DNA from 3 places in the Desulfosporosinus youngiae DSM 17734 genome. Region 1 is predicted to be linked to each of the others. Evidence: riboswitches for the same ligand, from Rfam matches in the RefSeq annotation. Region 1 holds a riboswitch; each other region holds the start of a gene.
What was found. A riboswitch is a leader RNA that binds a small molecule or an ion and turns the genes downstream of it on or off. The one in region 1 is predicted to bind S-adenosylmethionine.
Positions count from the first base shown of each region.

Region 2: another riboswitch for S-adenosylmethionine. It lies ahead of DESYODRAFT_RS03160 (methionine ABC transporter ATP-binding protein); the one in region 1 lies ahead of DESYODRAFT_RS01645 (homocysteine biosynthesis protein).
Region 3: another riboswitch for S-adenosylmethionine. It lies ahead of DESYODRAFT_RS02175 (homocysteine synthase); the one in region 1 lies ahead of DESYODRAFT_RS01645 (homocysteine biosynthesis protein).

Region 1 is NZ_CM001441.1:318,922-325,338, forward strand. It holds gene DESYODRAFT_RS01635 (SGNH/GDSL hydrolase family protein) at 1-44, shown strand, start outside; gene DESYODRAFT_RS01640 (N-acetylmuramoyl-L-alanine amidase) at 294-1,610, shown strand; gene DESYODRAFT_RS29450 (hypothetical protein) at 1,916-2,044, opposite strand; SAM riboswitch class I at 2,488-2,618, shown strand; gene DESYODRAFT_RS01645 (homocysteine biosynthesis protein) at 2,807-4,003, shown strand; gene DESYODRAFT_RS01650 (NIL domain-containing protein) at 4,009-4,410, shown strand; gene DESYODRAFT_RS01655 (UPF0280 family protein) at 4,411-5,157, shown strand; gene DESYODRAFT_RS01660 (DUF6385 domain-containing protein) at 5,736-6,417, shown strand, end outside.
Region 2 is NZ_CM001441.1:660,486-666,902, reverse strand. It holds gene DESYODRAFT_RS03175 (6-phosphofructokinase) at 1-959, opposite strand, end outside; gene hisZ (ATP phosphoribosyltransferase regulatory subunit) at 1,061-2,224, opposite strand; gene DESYODRAFT_RS03165 (YerC/YecD family TrpR-related protein) at 2,225-2,557, opposite strand; SAM riboswitch class I at 2,755-2,853, shown strand; gene DESYODRAFT_RS03160 (methionine ABC transporter ATP-binding protein) at 2,949-3,974, shown strand; gene DESYODRAFT_RS03155 (methionine ABC transporter permease) at 3,964-4,650, shown strand; gene DESYODRAFT_RS03150 (MetQ/NlpA family ABC transporter substrate-binding protein) at 4,743-5,567, shown strand; gene DESYODRAFT_RS27890 (hypothetical protein) at 5,602-5,742, shown strand; gene DESYODRAFT_RS03145 (PAS domain S-box protein) at 5,773-6,417, opposite strand, start outside.
Region 3 is NZ_CM001441.1:445,747-452,163, forward strand. It holds gene metA (homoserine O-acetyltransferase MetA) at 1-905, opposite strand, end outside; gene DESYODRAFT_RS02175 (homocysteine synthase) at 976-2,268, opposite strand; SAM riboswitch class I at 2,400-2,506, opposite strand; gene DESYODRAFT_RS02180 (LysR family transcriptional regulator) at 2,793-3,716, shown strand; gene DESYODRAFT_RS02185 (YueI family protein) at 3,816-4,208, opposite strand; gene DESYODRAFT_RS02190 (HAD family hydrolase) at 4,396-4,866, opposite strand; gene DESYODRAFT_RS26870 (DUF3102 domain-containing protein) at 5,655-5,891, shown strand; gene DESYODRAFT_RS02200 (DUF2179 domain-containing protein) at 5,971-6,417, shown strand, end outside.

The DNA of each region.
Region 1 (6,417 bases):
GTAAGACTGTTATACCTATTCAGCAGTTTTTTTCCATACATTAGAATCTGCAGGAAAGTGAATCGGATTTGAGCTTATGTATATTTTTAAAAAAGCTTTGTTTATTCTAAATGGTAAAACATATATATCACAGAACAATTGATGGCGGACTAAGAGGTAACAATCTATTTTTTGGCGGATAGCGGTACTTGAGATTTGCAACTCCAGGCAAGAATTTATTCTCAAAATTGAAAGGTGTTTAAGACTGAACGCATTCCAAGCTCCTTGAATAGAATGAAAAGGGAGGGTTTGACGTGAAAGTATGTGTTGATCCAGGGCATGGTGGTTATGATCCGGGGGCTGTTGGGAATGGATTAAAAGAGAAGGACCTAACCCTGGATATTTGCTTCAGGCTCAAGCCATTGCTTGAGTTCAATGGGATAAGTGTAATACTGACTCGTGAAGGAGATCACGCTGTTGGGCATCTTGAAAATGACCTAAATGGAGAATTACGGGCTCGAGTCGAGAGAGCAGAATCAGCGAAAGCAGACCTGTTTGTTTCTGTCCATATAAATGCCGGTGGGGGTACAGGGGTAGAGGTGCTGATCATAGGACTCGGAGGAAAGGCCGAAATCGCTGCTAAAAAGGTATTGCCGTTTCTCGTTCAAACTGGAGGATGGACAAATCGCGGAATAAAAACCCAGAATATTATGGTGCTTAGGGAAACAAGCATGCCTGCAATTTTGACTGAGAATGGGTTTATCGATAAGACAGCAGATGCAGAAAAGTTAAGGGAACCTAATTTTCGTCAAGCACTTGCTGTAGCTCACGCTAAAGGGATCTGTGATTATTTTGGCATTCAATACAAAGAATCAACATCTTCACTGCCCAACCCTAATAGTATGTATCGAGTCATATTAGATGGTAAGCAGATCATGGCTTTAAGTTCTCGGGACCATGCGATCACTGAGGTGAAAAAAGCCATTGATAGCGGCCAGGCATCAAAGGGGATTGTACAGCGGACGTCAGACGGTGTGAATATTTTCGAGTATTTGACAAACCAAATAGTCTTAAAAACTCCTATAATGGGTAAAGAAACGGTCACTATTGAGCAGTGTAAGCAGTATCTATTGAAGTATAATCCTAATGCACCAGATATTATCCCCCTATACAAGAAGAATGGGGAAATGTTAGACATTAGATGGGGGTATGCGGTGGCCCAAATGATAAAGGAAACCGGTTTCCTCAAATTCAATGGGGCCGTCAAAGCTGAGCAAAACAATTTTGCTGGAATTGGGGCTACAGGAGGCGGAGCTCAAGGCGCGACATTTTCTACAAAGGAGGAAGGAGTGTTGGCTCACTTAGAGCACTTATTTGCCTATGCAACAGCGGATCCTTTGCCGGCAGGAGTTCCAAAGGTAGACCCCCGTTTTGATTTGATTAAGAGAGGAAGTTGTCCGAACTGGGAAGATTTAAATGGACATTGGGCAGTTCCGGGGAAAGGGTATGGCGAGGATGTAGTCAGAATTTATAATCTGATGGACAAAGAAGTGGTATCCGATAACGATAGTGAAATGTCCATTTTGAGGAAGGTCTATGAACTTATATCCGATTACTATAAAGGCAAATAACATCTCGCTGATTCTGTTACGGATGTCATAGAGCTAAGTTGACCGTTGATTTCAGTTGAGAGCATGATTTTTTCTGCCAAGTTGTTCCTGTGGGTAAGGCATTTTTCATGAGAATGCCTTATCTTTATTTGTATGTTCATGTTAAGACGTCTTTGGGGGAGCAATAGTCTTTTCATGTGAAGAGCCGGGCTTATGCCCGGCTTTGAGGAGTTTTTTTCTTAAATGGAGAATTTTTACCTCGATCTGGTTTTCCAGTTTGAGCTTTATCTGTTGCTTTATTTGACATCTAGATACCTCCCCTGTAATTAGCTAGGATTGTACGTTATTTGTCCATCCCGGCCATAATCCGTGCGCCCGTCCTGATCGGCTTGGTGGTTAAAGGGTAGGTCTTCGCGCTTAGGAAATGGTTTTTTAGCTTGCTTGGGCTGATTCATAGTAATCCTCCCTTTACATTGGAATACGTTTAGAATACCCAATAGTTGCTTAATTATGTTTAAATTAGACCTTTACCCGCAAATTTAAAATCCTTTAAGATTCCAGTCATTCCAGGCTGCCAGTATGCGGGTACCCCCGGACAAAGGAGTTATGACACGTTAGAGTAAGGTTAAAGTAGGACAAAGTGCGTTATCAAAGACATAAAAAAGGATCTCCTTAGAGTTTAAGGAGATCAAAGAAGAGGACTAACTACATGAAGAAAATGAAAAAAACTTACCACTATTATATGGAGGAATATGTCGATTATATTATGTTTTATATATGAAATTTTTTACATCTATTAAATTAGACTATACCATTAACTTCTAAAAACATCTAAAAAACCATATTGACATAACATAAGCTAGATGTTAGACTCAGCATAATAAATTGAATTAATAGGCTCTTATCCGGAGTGGTGGAGGGACTAGCCCTATGAAGCCCGGCAACCAGCTTTTAAACTACGACATGTCCATGGTGTGGACGAAGCATGGTGCTAATTCTTGCAGGAGAGATTTTCCTGGCAGATAAGAGGAGTGTCGAATAATGAGATTTTGGCCTCTTCTATCATAGAAGGGGTCTTTTCTATTTATTATTTTTTTATTTTACCTCTGAAGTCTAGTTGAAGCTAATCAAAGTTCATATTGGACCTTGGATATGAGACAGGTTAATTCTTGGCGGAATTTAGGTGCAGAAGGTGTAACAAATCTGGAGGTGGAGTCATGAGTGTAGAAAAGACGTATGCGGAAATTAATTCTAAGATCAAAGCTGGTAAAGCAGTTGTTGTGACAGCCGAAGAGCTTATTGCTATTGTGGAGGAAAAAGGTCTCTCCAAAGCAGCCCAAGAGGTTGATGTGGTTACGACAGGCACGTTCGCGCCAATGTGTTCTTCAGGTGCCTTTTTGAGTTTTGGTCATACAAAGCCGCGGATGAAAATGCAGAAAGTTTGGCTGAACGGGGTCGCTGCTTATACAGGAATAGCAGCAGTTGATGCCTATATCGGTGCGACTGAGATGCATGAAGATGATCCGTTAAACAGCAATTATCCGGGTGAATTCAGATATGGGGGCGGGCATGTCATTTCTGACCTCGTCGCACGCAAACCGGTTAAACTCAAAGCGTTAGGCTATGGTACAGACTGTTATCCCCGTCGAAGCCTTGAAACGACCATTACGTTAGATGAGATCAATGAGGCAATTCTCTTTAATCCTCGCAATGCCTATCAAAATTACAATTGTGCCGTAAATCTGACCAATCGCACGATATATACGTATATGGGAATGATTAAACCTCATTTAGGAAATGCCAATTTTTCCACGGCAGGGCAGCTGAGCCCGCTTTTAAAAGATCCGCACTTTAAAACAATCGGAGTGGGAACCAAAATATTCCTTGGCGGTGGGATTGGCTATGTTGCCTGGAACGGAACCCAGCATTTCCCATCTATGATTGATGTAGAGGGCAAAGAACTCGGCAGTGCAGGGGGGACACTTGCCCTCACAGGGGACTTAAAACAAATGAGCCCTCGCTGGCTTGTTGGTACCAGCTATCTGGGATATGGTGCAACGCTCAGTGTTGGAATTGGCATACCTATCCCCATTCTAAATGAGGAAATCGCTCGCTATGCTGCTAAGAAGGATGAAGAGCTGTTTGCCCCTATCGTCGACTATGGCGAAGCATATCCTTCGTTTACACCGGGGAATCTGGGATATGTCAGTTATGCAGATCTCAGGAGCGGGAAGATTGCCGTCAATGGTAAGGAAGTGCCCACGGCTCCATTGTCGAGTTTGCCGCGGGCCCGGGAGGTTGCCGCTACCTTAAAAGGGTGGATTCAAAAAGGAGAGTTTCAGTTGACAGAACCGGTTAAAACTCTTCCTTCACCTGCTGATGGTTTTATCGCTCACAGTATAAAGGAGGATTGATTAAAGTGTCGCCGAAAAGAATTGTTTTGCGTTTTGGGACAGACATCTCGGTTAAGCCTATAGTTTATCGCTTGGTTAAAGATTACGATCTAGTGGTTAATATCGTGAAAGCGGACGTCAACCCTCAAAAAGAAGGTACAATGATCTTAGAGGTTACCGGAGATCAAAGTGAAAATGGGCTAAACTATTTGCGAGATCTAGGAGTATCAGTTCAGGCCCTTAATCAAGAAATCGTTCGCAATGAAGATAAATGTGTCATGTGTGGAGCGTGCACAGGGGCTTGCCCAACCGGTGCTTTATATATGAAACGCCCATCTATGGAAGTAGGTTTTGATGGAGACCAGTGTGTATTTTGCCAGCTTTGTGTGAAGGTCTGCCCAATGTGGGCTATGGAGGTTCGTCTGTAATTGGATTATATAGAACGGAGTTATCGGCAGAATCATCGCCAAGAGGATTTAGTTCATTTTCAGCTTGTTGTGAAGGAAACAGATCTGGATATTGGGGTTCGGAAAGAACGATTCTCCCCTGAATTGGTTGAGTGGGTAGCCGAGACGATTCAGGCCTGTCGTAAACCCCTGGAAGACTATATTCAAAAGGATCAGGCTTTTTTAACCGCTTTAACCCCCTACCCCGTGTTACCAGATGCTCCTGGAATTGTCCAGACTATGGCGGAAGCTGGGCGTCTGGCTGGAGTTGGGCCAATGGCAGCGGTTGCTGGGGCGGTAGCAGAGTGGGTTGGAAAATCTGTCGCCAAGCGTTCGCGAGATGTAATCGTGGAAAACGGTGGGGATATCTTTGTGCGTACAACTCGGATTCGCAAGGTTGGGATTTTTGCAGGAGAATCACCACTATCAAATCGTGTGGCAATTGAGGTCAGACCGAATCAGACTCCCCTTGGAATTTGTACTTCTTCTGGCAAAGTGGGTCATTCTTTGAGTTTTGGAAAAGCGGACGCTGTAGTTATACTCTCCTCCTCGGTCCCCTTAGCGGATGCAGTAGCCACAGCAACTGGGAACCTTGTTCAGACAGTGGAAGATTTAGAAGGAGCCATTGAATTTGCTTCTCAGATTAACGGAGTCACAGGGATTCTGGTTATCAAGGACGACCGACTAGCGGTTTGGGGAAGTGTGAAACTACTGCCGATTAATGCTTAATGAGTATATTAATGTGGCAGTCTACCAATATTTAAAAACGATATGAAGTTTGAAGATAATGCTTAACCTATAAAATAATAGGCTTTAAAAGGAAGAGATATATCAAGATTTAGTCTCTTCCTTTTCCTTTATAAAAGTAAAAAAAGAAACCTCCCCGTCGGGAGGTTTAAGTTTTTGCGCTAATGTCTTAAATTTCTTTTATATAACTTGTATGATACAAATTTAGCACGAATTGAGGGAGGAATCAATGCCCAGTTTTTAGGAATTTTTAATAAAAGCAGTTAATTCATTAATACCACTCAACTTAGAGCGAAATAATTCCCCTTTTTAAATAAATTCTAAAAATAAGAAGAAGATAGCCGTTTATAGAAAATAAAAAGAAAGAAATGACATTTCCCTAAATATTTAAGACTCATTGTTATTGAAGAACTTTGTTTTTCCATTCAATCTCCAATTTGTCGGAGGGTTAAGATTTTTGTCTTTATAAGGTTGTCTAGTTAGTGATATTTTTAGGTGTTGACAGATAGGATAAGTTGAATGTACTTTATTAACTGTCCAAGTGTGGGAGGGACCTTAAGATGAAAAAAACTATAAAGGGCACATTCAATAGAGTACCTAACGGCGATTTTCTAAGAAAAAGCAACTTTCAGGAAAGTTTTCCAGACGCCTGGTGCGAAATCGGGGGAAATAAACAATCTAGTTGGAGTTTTAAGCAGGAACCTCGGGAAGGCCCATTTCTGGAGATTAGTAATACAACTGCCCTACGAGCGGGAATTATCCAGGTGCCTGAGGCGGCTCTCAACGTTGGAAATGTCAGGGAATGGCTCATTAAAACTACCCTAAGAGGTGATAGGGCTAACATTCAGGCTTATTTACGTATTTACCCAATTTCTTCAAAAGGAGAAGTATCCAAGCCTTGGGAATATTGCTTTGGACTAGGGTTAGAGCGAGAACAGATAAAGCAGGTCATTAGTGCCGGATCTGATGTGGATTTCTTGCGTTTAGAAACTGGAATTATTGGACCAGGATCTTTGGATATATACAAGATAATAGGATATTCATTGTTTCCGAACTGTATGAAAAGGCGTGTGAAAAAGGTTAAACAAAAGCCCTGCCGTATTAATTCTATACAGACAATTGGAGAAATAATTAAGCCAATTCAGCTTGCTGACCCAATTCCCCTTAAGATACCGGTAAACGTTCAAGCAAATGTAAATGCTGATGTTCGAAATCTGACGCCGATTCGAGACAAAGTACAGA
Region 2 (6,417 bases), 340 kb from region 1:
AGAGCGACCATGATTCCGAATTCCTCCTCAAGTGCAGCGTCAACTGCCGACGTTCCGTAACGTGTAGAAAGTACACGATCATAGGCATTGGGGGAACCACCCCGTTGAAGATGTCCGAGCACCGTCACCCGAGTTTCCATCCCATGATGTTCTTCAAGATCACGACCTATTTTGGCGCCAATCCCCCCCAGTTTAATCGGGTCAACTCGCCCCTCCATCATGCGCTCGACAACCATTTCCCCGCCCAGTGGTTTCGCTCCCTCTGCCGCGACAATAATGCTGAATTTCTTTCCTTGTCTGGCCCGTTGTTGAATGCACAGCGCAACCCGGTTTAGATTATAAGGAATTTCGGGAATCAGGATAACATCCGCTCCTCCTGCTACCCCGGCATACAAAGCAATCCAGCCCGCATAGCGCCCCATGACTTCAAGAATCATAACCCGGTGATGGGATTCCGCGGTGGTATGTAAACGGTCTAAGGCTTCTTGGGCCGTAGCTACCGCCGTTTGGAAACCAAAGGTTTGATCCGTAGCCATTAAATCATTGTCAATCGTCTTGGGAATTCCGATCACTTTAAGCCCTTTATTGGCAAACTCAAGGGCGATCTTCAGACTTCCGTCTCCCCCAATTGCCAGCAAGGCATCCACACCCTGCTCTTGTAAATTCCGGATGACATCATCTGAGCGATCCACCGGTTGAGTTACCCCATTTAGTTTTGTTTGATAAGCAAAAGGGTTATCTCGATTCGTTGTTCCTAAAATCGTGCCGCCACGTGGTAAAATACCCGAAACCTCCCGCAGAGAAAGGGGCACAAAATCCCCTTCTACCGCTCCACGAAAACCATCTCTGATTCCAAGCACTTCGAGTCCATATCCATGTGCACTCTTAGCAATTGCCCGAATCACCGCATTGAGCCCCGGACAATCTCCCCCGCCTGTAAGTACCGCAAGTTTACGCAATTTTTACACCCCTTATCCAGATGTATCTCCAATATGTCATTATATAATATTCCAGCCTAAAAAAGTGCTGAACTCATCCAATTATTTCAAATTATTTGTCTTCACAAACTTTCTCCATCAACACATAAAACCTGAGCAATATTCTTTTGCCGCGCTATTTTCCCTGCCTCATCATTGCCTAAAACTCCGAGAGACATCTCTACCCGTTTCCCCAAGGCCCTCAAAGCCTGGCTCCGGCGAATGACCTGCTTCGCATCGGATCCATAAACTAAGACATCTGCTCCCTCGACATTTGGCAGCGGAAATTGTTCCAAGAGATTGCCTAAATGTATCGCAAACCCGGTTGCCGGCTGAGGGATACCAAAGTCGGCATATAAGGCATCATAACGTCCGCCCTCAACGACCGGAAAACCTATTCCCGGAACATACCCTTCAAAAATCACCCCAGTATAATATGAAAAACCCCGAAGTATTCCCAGATCTAAGGACACATTCTCCTGAACACCAAAATCATTTAAATACTGATAAATTCTCCTTAGACTTTCGACTGCTGCCCGAATTGCGGGTCTCTCACTCCAACCGAGGACTTCATCCAGAATTTCCTCTCCCCCGTGAAAATGGGGTAACCGAAGCAGTAGCTCCTGAACCCGTCCCGGTAATCCACTTTGTCTGACACAGCTTTCCACGCCCACCATGTCCTTACGAGCTAATACTTCTTCTAATTTGGCCTGTATCCCCTCATCCACTCCGGCTTCCAGCATGAGTCCCGAAAAAATCCCCATATGTCCCAGATTAAATTGATAATTTTCCAGGCCCAAACCTGCGATAGCTTCTACAGCAAGGGCAATCACTTCAGCGTCTGCCAGTTCCTGGTCAGAACCCACCAGTTCTACACCCAATTGTCGGAACTCTCTGTGCCTGACATTGGTATTTCGATAGACATCTGCACCATAACATAAGCGCAGGGGAAATTCTCCCCCCCTCATACGTGTACCGACAAGACGGGCGATCGGTATCGTCAGTTCGGGGCGTAAGGTTAATATATGCCCTTCACGGTCAAAAAACTTGTACAGCAAATCGTCCTGGTCAACATCCGGCTGAACACAAGCCGAATATTCCAAGGTTGGAGTCAATACTTTCTGATAAGACCACTGCCGGAAAAGGGCCAGAACTTTTTCCTCTAACTCCTCTTGAACAGCGATTTCCTCAGGTAATAGATCCCGCATGCCCTTTGGTATACGCAACCCTAAATTCGTTCTCAACATTTATGCTTCTCCTTCATGACCGTCATTTTTCTGTGCGTTCTGCTCCTTTAAACGCCGTAAGATAAGCTGATAACCATCTGCTCCGAAATTCAAGCAGCGCTTCACACGACTGATCGTTGCAGTACTTACTCCGGTTCTTTCCGTAATTGCGGTATAGGTCTCGTTCCTTTGCAGCATCTTAGCGACTTCCAAACGCTGAGCCAAAGCCTTGATTTCAGCAACTGTCGCGATATCTTCAAAGAACCGATAACACTCTTCTTTGCTCTTAAGCAATAAAACGGCTTCTACTAGGGCATCATTTAAGGGATTTTGTAAACGCTCATCGCTTGACATGGCTTTCCCCTCCCAAATAATTGAACAAGGTCACTGTCTCCCTTTAATCTATTAAAGTGTTGTGTTATTGTCAAGCTTTTTTAGTTCAAGTATAAATTAAACCCGTATAAATTTTATCTCTTGCCAACCCTATCTTCCCTATGCTAAACTATGGATAGCTTTAGTAATTCTTAGACACAGTAAAACCTCATAGTAGACTCTTATTCAGAGTAGGTGGAGGGACTGGCCCGATGAAGCCCGGCAACCGGCATTTTTGCACGGTGCTAACTCCTGCAGAGAAATCTGGGAGATAAGAGGAAAACCGAATGGTACTCCGCGGGTTTTCTTCGCGGAGTTTTGTTGTGTATAAAACCGCTGGGCATAAATTAATTATGCAAAGGAGCAATAACCTTTGATTCAGATTAAACAATTAGTAAAGCAATATTCTTCTCGTCAAGGGAACGTCATTGCCCTTGATAATGTATCCTTGAACATTTCGCAGGGGTCCATCTACGGGATTATTGGATTGAGCGGTGCAGGAAAAAGCACATTAGTGCGCTGCTTAAACCTTCTCGAGAAACCAACGAGTGGTCACATCATTGTCGCCGGCCAAGACCTGACACAGCTTTCCGGCAAGGAACTGCGTCATGCGCGTCAGAATATTGGCATGATCTTTCAACATTTTTATCTTCTTCTATCACGGACCGTAGAGGAAAACATTGCCTTCCCCCTGGAAATCGCCGGAGTGTCTAAGAAGGAAATCTCGGTACGGGTCAAAGAATTACTCCATTTAGTTGGTCTCGAAGATAAAGCGTCTGTTTATCCTGCGCAATTAAGCGGCGGCCAAAAACAACGGGTTGGAATTGCCCGGGCACTCGCCACCAAGCCACAAGTCCTCTTATGTGACGAAGCCACCTCAGCCTTAGATCCGCAGACCACCCTTTCTATTCTCAATCTTTTGCGGGATATCAACCAGAAACTTGGTTTAACGATTGTGATGATTACCCATGAAATGAAAGTAGTCAAAGAAATCTGCACGGATGTTGCGGTTATTCATGCCGCACACATTGTTGAAAACGGTCCTGTCGAATCTGTTTTTATTAAACCTCAGTCAGATATCGCCCGCCAGTTTATCTCAACTGTTTTTCCGAACGAACTTCCAGCCGACCTTTTACAGGAGCTTGCAACTCACAAAGATTCGGAAATTGTTCGCATACAATTTCTCGGTTCACGGGCCTCAGATCCAATCATCACTGACTTACTGCGTTCTTGCGATGTCCGGGCCAATATTCTCTATGGAAGCATCGACCACTTGAGGTCCACATTATTTGGTACACTTACCATCGAACTTCTCGGAAACCCCGAACAAATCAAAACAGCCCATCGCTACTTGGAATCTCGCAAATTAAATGTGGAGGTGATTCATCGTGGGCTTTGATTCATCCCTGCTTTTTCAGGCGACTTTTTGGATTGATTCATTCCGGCTTGTCATACCGGCAACCGGCGAAACCCTCTATATGGTACTCGCTTCCACGGTACTGGCTTACCTGCTGGGACTTCCTTTAGGCATTATTTTGGTCATTACTTCTCCCGGGCACATCATGCCCAATCCATGGGTCGAGCGGACTTTAGGCACCGTCATCAACATCTTGCGTTCCGCTCCGTTCATCATCCTATTGGTAGCCTTAATCCCATTCACTAAATCCATTATTGGCTCATCGATCGGTACAACTGCAGCTATTGTTCCTCTCGTCATCTCAGCTGCTCCCTTTGTGGCCAGAGTCGTGGAAAGTTCTCTCAAAGAAGTTCCTTACGGCGTCATTGAAGCGGCTTTATCAATGGGAGCTTCCCCCCAACAAATCATCCAAAAAGTTCTTCTTCCTGAAGCAAAAGCTTCACTGATTCTAGGCGTTGCCATCACGACAATCAGTGTCATCGGCTACACCGCTATGGCCGGTGCTGTTGGCGGGGGTGGGTTAGGAGACTTGGCCATCCAATATGGTTACAACCGTTTCCGAACCGATATTATGATCATCACCGTCGTCATTCTTGTCGTGATTGTTCAGATCATACAATCTCTGGGAACCACACTGGCACGCAAGCTTACTCATTAAATCCTCAGTTATGAACCCGTCCCACGCTTTACCTGCATCCTAGAAAAGGCAACCCTGTCCAAAAGAAATGAAACAAATAGGAGGAAGAAATTATGTCAAGAATCAAGAATCATCGCTGTTTTGCCCTTTTGCTCACTGTTTTCGTCTCTCTTTCCCTCGTGCTTTCCGGCTGTGGCTCCGACAAGTCCTCTGGCACCGTACTTAAAGTTGGGGCAACCCCAATCCCTCATGCTGAAATCCTGGAACACATTAAACCTGCTCTTCTCAAAGAAGGCGTTGACCTTCAAATCGTGAATTACACTGATTACGTCCGCCCAAACTTGGACTTGGATACAGGTGATATCGACGCTAACTTCTTCCAACATACTCCTTACCTGGACTCCTTTAACCAAGATCACTCCCTGAAGAATGTTTCCATTGCTAATGTCCACATCGAACCAATGGGGGTTTACTCTAAAAAAATCACGAAACTGGAAGACCTCAAAAATGGAGATACCATAGTCATTCCCAATGATCCTTCTAACAGCGGCCGCGCCCTTGCCCTCCTGGCCAAAGCCGGCGTCATTCAATTAAACGATGGAGTAGGCATCAAAGGAACCGTTAATGATATTAAGACTAACCTCAAGCAACTTAAAATTACTCCCCTCGACGCTCCTCAGCTTCCAAGAGTGCTTGAAGATCCTAAAGTTAATGCCGCAGTAATCAATACAAATTTCGCCATTGAAGGCGGACTTAACCCAATCAATGATTCCATTATTATGGAAGACAAAGACTCTCCTTATGCTAATATTCTAGTTGTCAAGGACACTCGTAAAGACGATCCCGCTCTACAAAAGCTAGCTAAAGCTCTAACTTCACCAGAGGTTAAAACGTTCATCGAAGAAAAATATCAAGGCTCGATTGTTCCGGCATTCTAAAAATAAATTAGAACGTGACAAAAGGACGGGGTTCATGATAGCATTGAAATGCTATCATGAACCCCGTTCCCTTGTCATCCTGGCCATGCTGGACTGGCCTTCAACCATAAAGTCCTCGAAAGCCGTGCAATTGCTGGATTTTTCACAAGGAACCCCAATGCAGTGCGTCTATTAAATAAAACCAAAGGGTAAATTATCATGCAAATTATAGATTCTCACTCGACGGAAACCTAACTGTAACTGTTGTCCCTGTATGATCTGAGTCAAAACTAATTGACGCTTTATGGCGTGCAACAATACTCTGGCATATTGCGATCCCTAATCCGGTCCCTCGTTCTTTGGTTGTTAGAAACGGAGTCCCTAGATTTTCGAGTATATCCGGATCAACTCCTCTGCCTTGATCACAGACTTCAAGAATTATATCGTTTCTCAAGGCATAAGTTCGAATGGTTAAAGCCGCACCCGCTTGCATCGCTTCAAATCCATTTCTCGCCAAGTTCAAAATCAACTGTCGAAGCTCATTTCCATTCCCACGTATATCAGCAACTTCATCAAACTCAAACGCTATTTTTTTATCTTGATTGATTGCATCAGCCGTTAAAAGCGGAGTTAACGATGTGACTATTCTTGTAATATTGATCAATTTAAAATCAATGGATTTATCTTTCGCTAAACTCAGGAAGTCTGATAGGATCAGATTAGCTCGATCTAATTCATCCGTCATCAATTGATAAAAGTCATGATAAGCCACAGTCTCGACCTTGGATTGGAGCAATTGAAGAAACCCCCGAACTGCCGTCAGTGGATTCCTTACCTCGTGAGCGATACCCGCCGCCATTTCGCCTATCAT
Region 3 (6,417 bases), 130 kb from region 1:
TAGGGAGTTTCTTGATAGACGTAGTAATTCAGCCAGTTTTGAAAAAGAAGATTAGTATGGGAGCGCCAGTTGTGAATGGGTCTTCGGGTTGGATCATCATTTGGGAAATAGCTTTTGGGAAGAGCAATGGAAAGCCCTTTAGAGATGTCCCGGTCATATTCTTCTTTCAAGGTTAATGTATCGTATTCAGAATGTCCTGTTACAAAGACTTGTCGTCCATCCTTGGATACGACAATGTAAATGCCGGCTTCGTCCGACTCTGATAAAATCTCTAATTCAGGGTGTTTTTCAAGGTCGGAGTGCTTAATTTCCGTGTGGCGGGAATGGGGAACATAAAATTCATCGTCAAACCCTCTGAGAAGCTGCATCCCATTTAAACCGCTCTTATTAACATTGTGTTTGAAGATACCAAACATTTTCTCAGGGAGAGGGTATTTAGGAATCCCATAATGATGATAAAGACCTGCTTGTGCTCCCCAGCAAATGTGAAGTGTGGAGGTTACGTGGGTTTTTGTCCAAGCTAAGATGCTTTTAAACTCTTCCCAATAGGTGACTTCCTCAAATTCCAAGTGTTCAACCGGTGCTCCGGTTATAATCATACCGTCAAACTTTTGGTTTTCGATATCACTGAACCTTTTATAAAAGGAATCTAGGTGTTCTTGGGTTGTATTTTTAGATGTATGTGTGTCTATGCGCAAAAGCACAATATCAACTTGCAAGGGGGAATTGCCGAGCAGTCTTAAAAGCTGTGTTTCCGTGGTTTCTTTGACGGGCATGAGATTGAGAATAACGATTTTTAAAGGACGAATGTCCTGGTGAAAGGCGCGTTCTTCCCCCATCACAAAAATGTTTTCTTGATGCAGTATATCCAGAGCGGGCAGATTTTCAGGTATTTTAATGGGCACTGGCAAAACTCCTTTCCAGGTGTGAGGCTCGATGCAGGACAGATGAATTAAGTCTCGTTTGAGCTTGAGATTATGCTTGCTGGCTTGCCGCTAAAGCTTGGTCTAAATCATAGAGCAGGTCGTCAATGGTTTCGATTCCGATGGATACGCGGATCATATCCGGGGAGACTCCTGCGCCGCGTTGGGCTTCTTCATCAAGCTGTTGATGGGTGGTGCTTGCTGGATGAATAACCAAGGATTTGGCATCCCCGACGTTGGCTAAATGAGAAAATAGCTTAAGGCTGTTAATAAATCGTTTTCCCTCATTCAGACCGCCTTTAAGGCCAAAGGTGAAGATTGCGCCAGGCCCTTTAGGCAGGTATTTCTGAGCCAGTGCATGATACGGGTTTTTTTCAAGACCCGGGTAGTTAACCCAAGTGACTAAGTCATGCTGATCGAGAAACTCTGCCACCTTTTTGGCGTTTTCAACATGGCGTTCCATGCGTAAGGGGAGGGTTTCCAATCCTTGCAAGAGCAAGAACGAGTTAAACGGGGAAAGGCAAGCCCCGGTGTCGCGGAGAAGAGAGACTCTGGCTTTGGTGATATAGGCAGCATTACCACAGGCTTCTGTAAAGACAATACCATGGTAGCTGGGGTCCGGCTGACTGAGTCCGGGGAACTTGCCGTTGTTCCAGTCGAATTTTCCTGAGTCAACAATTACTCCTCCAATGGAAGTACCGTGTCCGCCAATGAATTTAGTAGCAGAATGCACTACGATGTCCGCTCCGAACTCAATAGGCCGGCATAAATAGGGGGAAGCGAAAGTATTGTCAACAATAAGCGGAAGACCGTTTTCGTGAGCAATACGGGCAATTTCCTCCAGGTCGGCAACATTGATGAGTGGATTTCCGATGGTTTCTGTGTATAAAGCTTTGGTATTTTCCGTGATTTTAGAACGGAATTCTTCCGGTTTATCAACATCAACGAAGTGGACTTTGATGCCAAGCTTAGCGAATGTATAGGCGAATAATGTGAAAGTGCCGCCGTAAAGAGAGCTGGAAGCCACAATTTCATCCCCGGCTTGGGCGATGTTTAAAAGAGCATAGGTTATGGCGGCTTGGCCGGAGGCAGTGGCAAGTGCTCCGATCCCCCCTTCGAGCAGGGCGATACGCTGCTCAAAAACGTCTTGGGTAGGATTCATGATCCGGGTGTAGATATTGCCTGGTTCTTTTAAGCCGAATAAATTGGCAGCATGATCTGTGTCGTTGAAGACGAAGGAGGATGTCTGGTAGATGGGAACGGCGCGTGAATTTGTGGCGAGATCCGGGCTTTGCCCTCCATGCAGGGAAATAGTTTCGATACCTGGTTGTCGTGTGTTAGTCATGATAAATCCTCCTAGTTTTTTTTAGTTGAGATACTGCTTGGGAAAACCGATGAGCCGGATCAAGGATGAAAAAGGTTTAAATAAAAACGACTGCTTCAAGAGAAGCAGTCGTCATGTTATTTAACGCGCTACTCTCATCTCTCAGAACCTGGGGTTCTGCTGGAATTAGCACCTCATAGCTTACGCTATCGGTTGCCGGGCATCATAGGGCCAGTCCCTCCGCCGCTCTTGATAAGAGAAAATTTGATATTCTATTGTTTTACTTGGAATATAGCTTACTATAAAACAAATTTCTATCGATGTCAACGTGAAATTCCTGCTAAATTCTGGGTGTGACAGGGGGCGAAATTTAGAGTAAATGAGCTGAATATACCCCAGGAAAACCCTACAATGATGCTGATAAGGATATTGTCTGGAAAAATGGGGAAGATTGTAAGGAATAGGACGTTGTAGAATCCCAGGAAAAGCAGTATCATTATACAAACTATGTTTGTTAAGAGATCCTAAATGAGGTGTAATCTGTGATTATAAATGATCCTTTAAAAATCTTTGTTACCATTGTTGAAAATAAGAATTCTTCTGATGCTGCAGAGGAACTTTACCTATCCCATCCTGATGTCAGTTTACAAATCCAAGGCTTAGAAGAAGAACTTGGCACAAAGTTGATTGATAACTCGTCAAACCATTTGGAGCTCACCCAATCGGGTGAGATATATTATGAATACGCTAAGCAAATTTTGCAATTGCAAGATAAGGCTAAACAGGAAATTAAGAGAATCTCAAATGTGGTCACAGGAAATTTGAGAGTGGGGGCCAGCTATACAATTGGAGAATACATTTTGCCCTTTGTAGTGGCCGAATTTGCTGCTCAATATCCGAAAGTGGAAATTGAAACCTCGATTGCTAATACGAGAGAGATAATTCGAGGGGTACAGGCTAATCACTTAGACATTGCCCTTGTGGAAGGAGAAGTTGATCATTCGGACATCCTTGTCCGCCCTTTAATGGAGGATGAAATTATTTTATTAGTACCAAATCAACATCCTTTAGCAAGACTTCCGATTGTTACGTCTGAGCACCTTCAAGACCAAGTATGGATTCTCAGAGAAAGCGGTTCCGGAACTCGTGCGTTTAGTGACAAGCTTTTCAAAGAATGGGGTATTCATGTCAGAAAGTCTTATATCTTTGGAAGTGGCCAAGCCATTAAGCAGGCTGTTACGGCTGGGTTAGGAATTGCCCTTGTCTCACGTTGGATTGTACGAAAGGAGCTCAATGCGAAAGAATTTAAGACGATCAGAATTAAGGGAAATCCCCTTACGCGTTCTTTTTACTTAATAGGACCGAAAAACCAGGAAACGTCCGAGGCCAGGGAAGTTTTTACGGAACAACTCTTAACCTTGGAGTCTGCTACATGGAGAAAGCTGAGCAAAAAGGGAATCGCAATTTAGTAGCTGGAGTTAACCAACCGTTGTAACTTGTCTTGTGAAAGGGAGACTGTTTGTGGGGAAGAGGAATAACAGTTTATCCATGATCCCCACTAGAATTATTTAAACATCAATATCTTGTATATCAACAGCATCATTACTTATTACCACTAATCCCGTCTCCCCTGTGAGCTCAGGATCATGAATTACCGTGTAGGATTTTTTCATTTTTCGGGCGAGTTTAAGGTACTTATCGGTAAACTGAGGGCTTAAGCTGCCATTTATAAGCATTCTTGAGCTTTCCCTATGACTTAAGGCTTTTTCTATTTCGGGATAGATGGATTTCTCAGCAACTTGTTTTTTGGTTAAACGCCGGATTATGCGTTCGCGGAATTCTCCAAGATAGTTGATTTTTTCGTCGCGCTTTAATTCAGGTATACCGTGGATGCCAACAGCTACTCTTTGCATAGATGGATCCATATTGGCTAAAGTATCCGTTTTATGATCGGATTTCATAAAAGACCTCCCTTTGGGTTTACTAATGACTATTTATATAATTTACCGTTATTTTAAGGATATGTATTGCGTAGACTAAGTCATTGGTTATCATAGGCAATGGCGATCTATTTCAGGCTAGAACGAGAGACATAAAGAGCCGCGCTATCTAGTATCTGGCGCGGCTCTTTATGTATTCATCTGACCTTCAGAGTCTTAAGGTGGCCTGGAGACGTTTGGTCTCCAGGAGTAAACCGAAGGCATCTTCTATCTTATGAACAACTAGATCAGCGGATAGAAGAGCTTGGGTGGAGGCACCCTCGGAGCCGATGACTGCAATGCCTAAGCGCGCATGCTGAAGCATTAATTGATCATTTGCTCCGTTTCCTATAGCTGCAACGTCTTGAGTTCCGAACTGTAAAATATAATCTGTTTTTTCCTTAACATGGTCTGTGCTTTCTAATACATGTACCTTAACGGGTAAGCCTTCACATTGCTTTACCACGCTGCCGTAAGTATCGGCAGTAAGAATATGGATTTCCAGAAAAGGAGATAAACGCTTGATATGATCCTTAACAGGTTCAAGCAGTTGCCCGTCTAAGGCTAAGGTTCCGTTGTAATCTAGGACCAGCACTTCAAGGTTCATAATTCCGCGGCCTGGAATAGCGGCTTGAATCACTGCGAGTTCCTCCTTAAATTATGTGATTTGTATATGAGAAATCATATCACTGTTGGCTGTGTATGTGTAGCCGTCCATCATTTATTGCGAAACAGAGATTTTAGCGGGTATAATTCCTGGTCCGTGGCCGGGAATTGTAGTTTGCTGTCTCTGCCTGCCCGGAGAAAAGGATAAGAATAGTTTAAGCATTATCTCAGGAGGGGAGGCCGCCGTCTGGTTTCTGTTCAAATTCGGAATCGATTCCGAATTTGAACTGCCGTGGTTGGGGCCGGGCCGCAAAAAATCAACGGCCATCGGCGGGCGGGGCATTTCCCGTCCGGCGGGCTTTAATACAGGGCGCGGATCATATAAATCGGTGGTTGTTGAATCCGATCAATTCACCGTCCCCTGACGAAATGATAGCCATTCATAATTTTCCCTTGGTTTGGATTTTGGCTGGATTTTGACTGGCCAAGCCTTGGCCGGTCTTTGTATCTTATGCATCTTGTCCGGCAGGGGTTACCCTTATTCGGGATACTTGTGACAAAATAAGGGCAAGGCTGCGAAGTGCCTATGCTCTGTCTGATGCTCTTTACGGTCTTACCCTTATTTTGTCACAAGTGAGGGCTTGAACACATAGGCTATGAGTAAGATTGTTCAAATCCGTCTTGTTTTATGGGAGCTTTTCCTCCGGAAAAGCTTATGAATAAACAGAGGAGCTCGAAAATCATGGCCAACGGATTAACTGAGCGGAGGCCGCAGATTATCGAGGCCAAATTAACAGTATTAAAGATCAGACCGGCGGAAGGCTGCTTTACAGCTCAGTCGAGACGGGACGGAGTCTGACGGAGGCTAAATCCATGGTCAATCATGGAGAATGGGGAAAGCGGCTGGACAAGCTGACCGTCGCCCAGGGCGGTTCAAATTCGGAATCGATTCCGAATTTGAGCTACACCCAGGTGATTATCTTCCTGGGAATTCCCGAAAAGGGACGGGAGTCATTTATATGCATTGTAATGACTGAAAAGCCTAAAGCCAAAAAATGATTATTTAGAAATCTTGGTAATTCGGTGACAATATGGAATTAAAGAGGTAGAATATAGGGAGCAATTCAAGCTAGCAGAACTGGAGGAAGTCATGGAGCTTATTCTTATCATCATCGGAATCAATGTAGTCTATGTGTCTCTGTATACTTTGCGTATGATTCTGGTCATAAAAGGCCAGAGAATTTTGGCAGCGATCCTTTCTTTAGGTGAAGTGCTTATTTACATTATAGGATTGGGAATTGTTTTGAAAAATCTCGATAACCCCTGGAATGTCGCAGCATATTGCATCGGTTATGGCTTAGGGGTGTATATCGGTAGTCGAATTGAGGAATATTTAGCTTTAGGTTATGTAACGGTTCAAGTGACTGTGGATTGTGTCGAAAAAGAATTGCCTTCCAAACTACGTGGTTATGGGTATGGTGTCACTTCCTGGTTAGCCGATGGTAAAGATGGGCCGCGCCTAATGATGCAGGTTTTGGCTAAGAGGAGTAATGAACGTAAGTTAAATGACATCCTTAATAAGCTT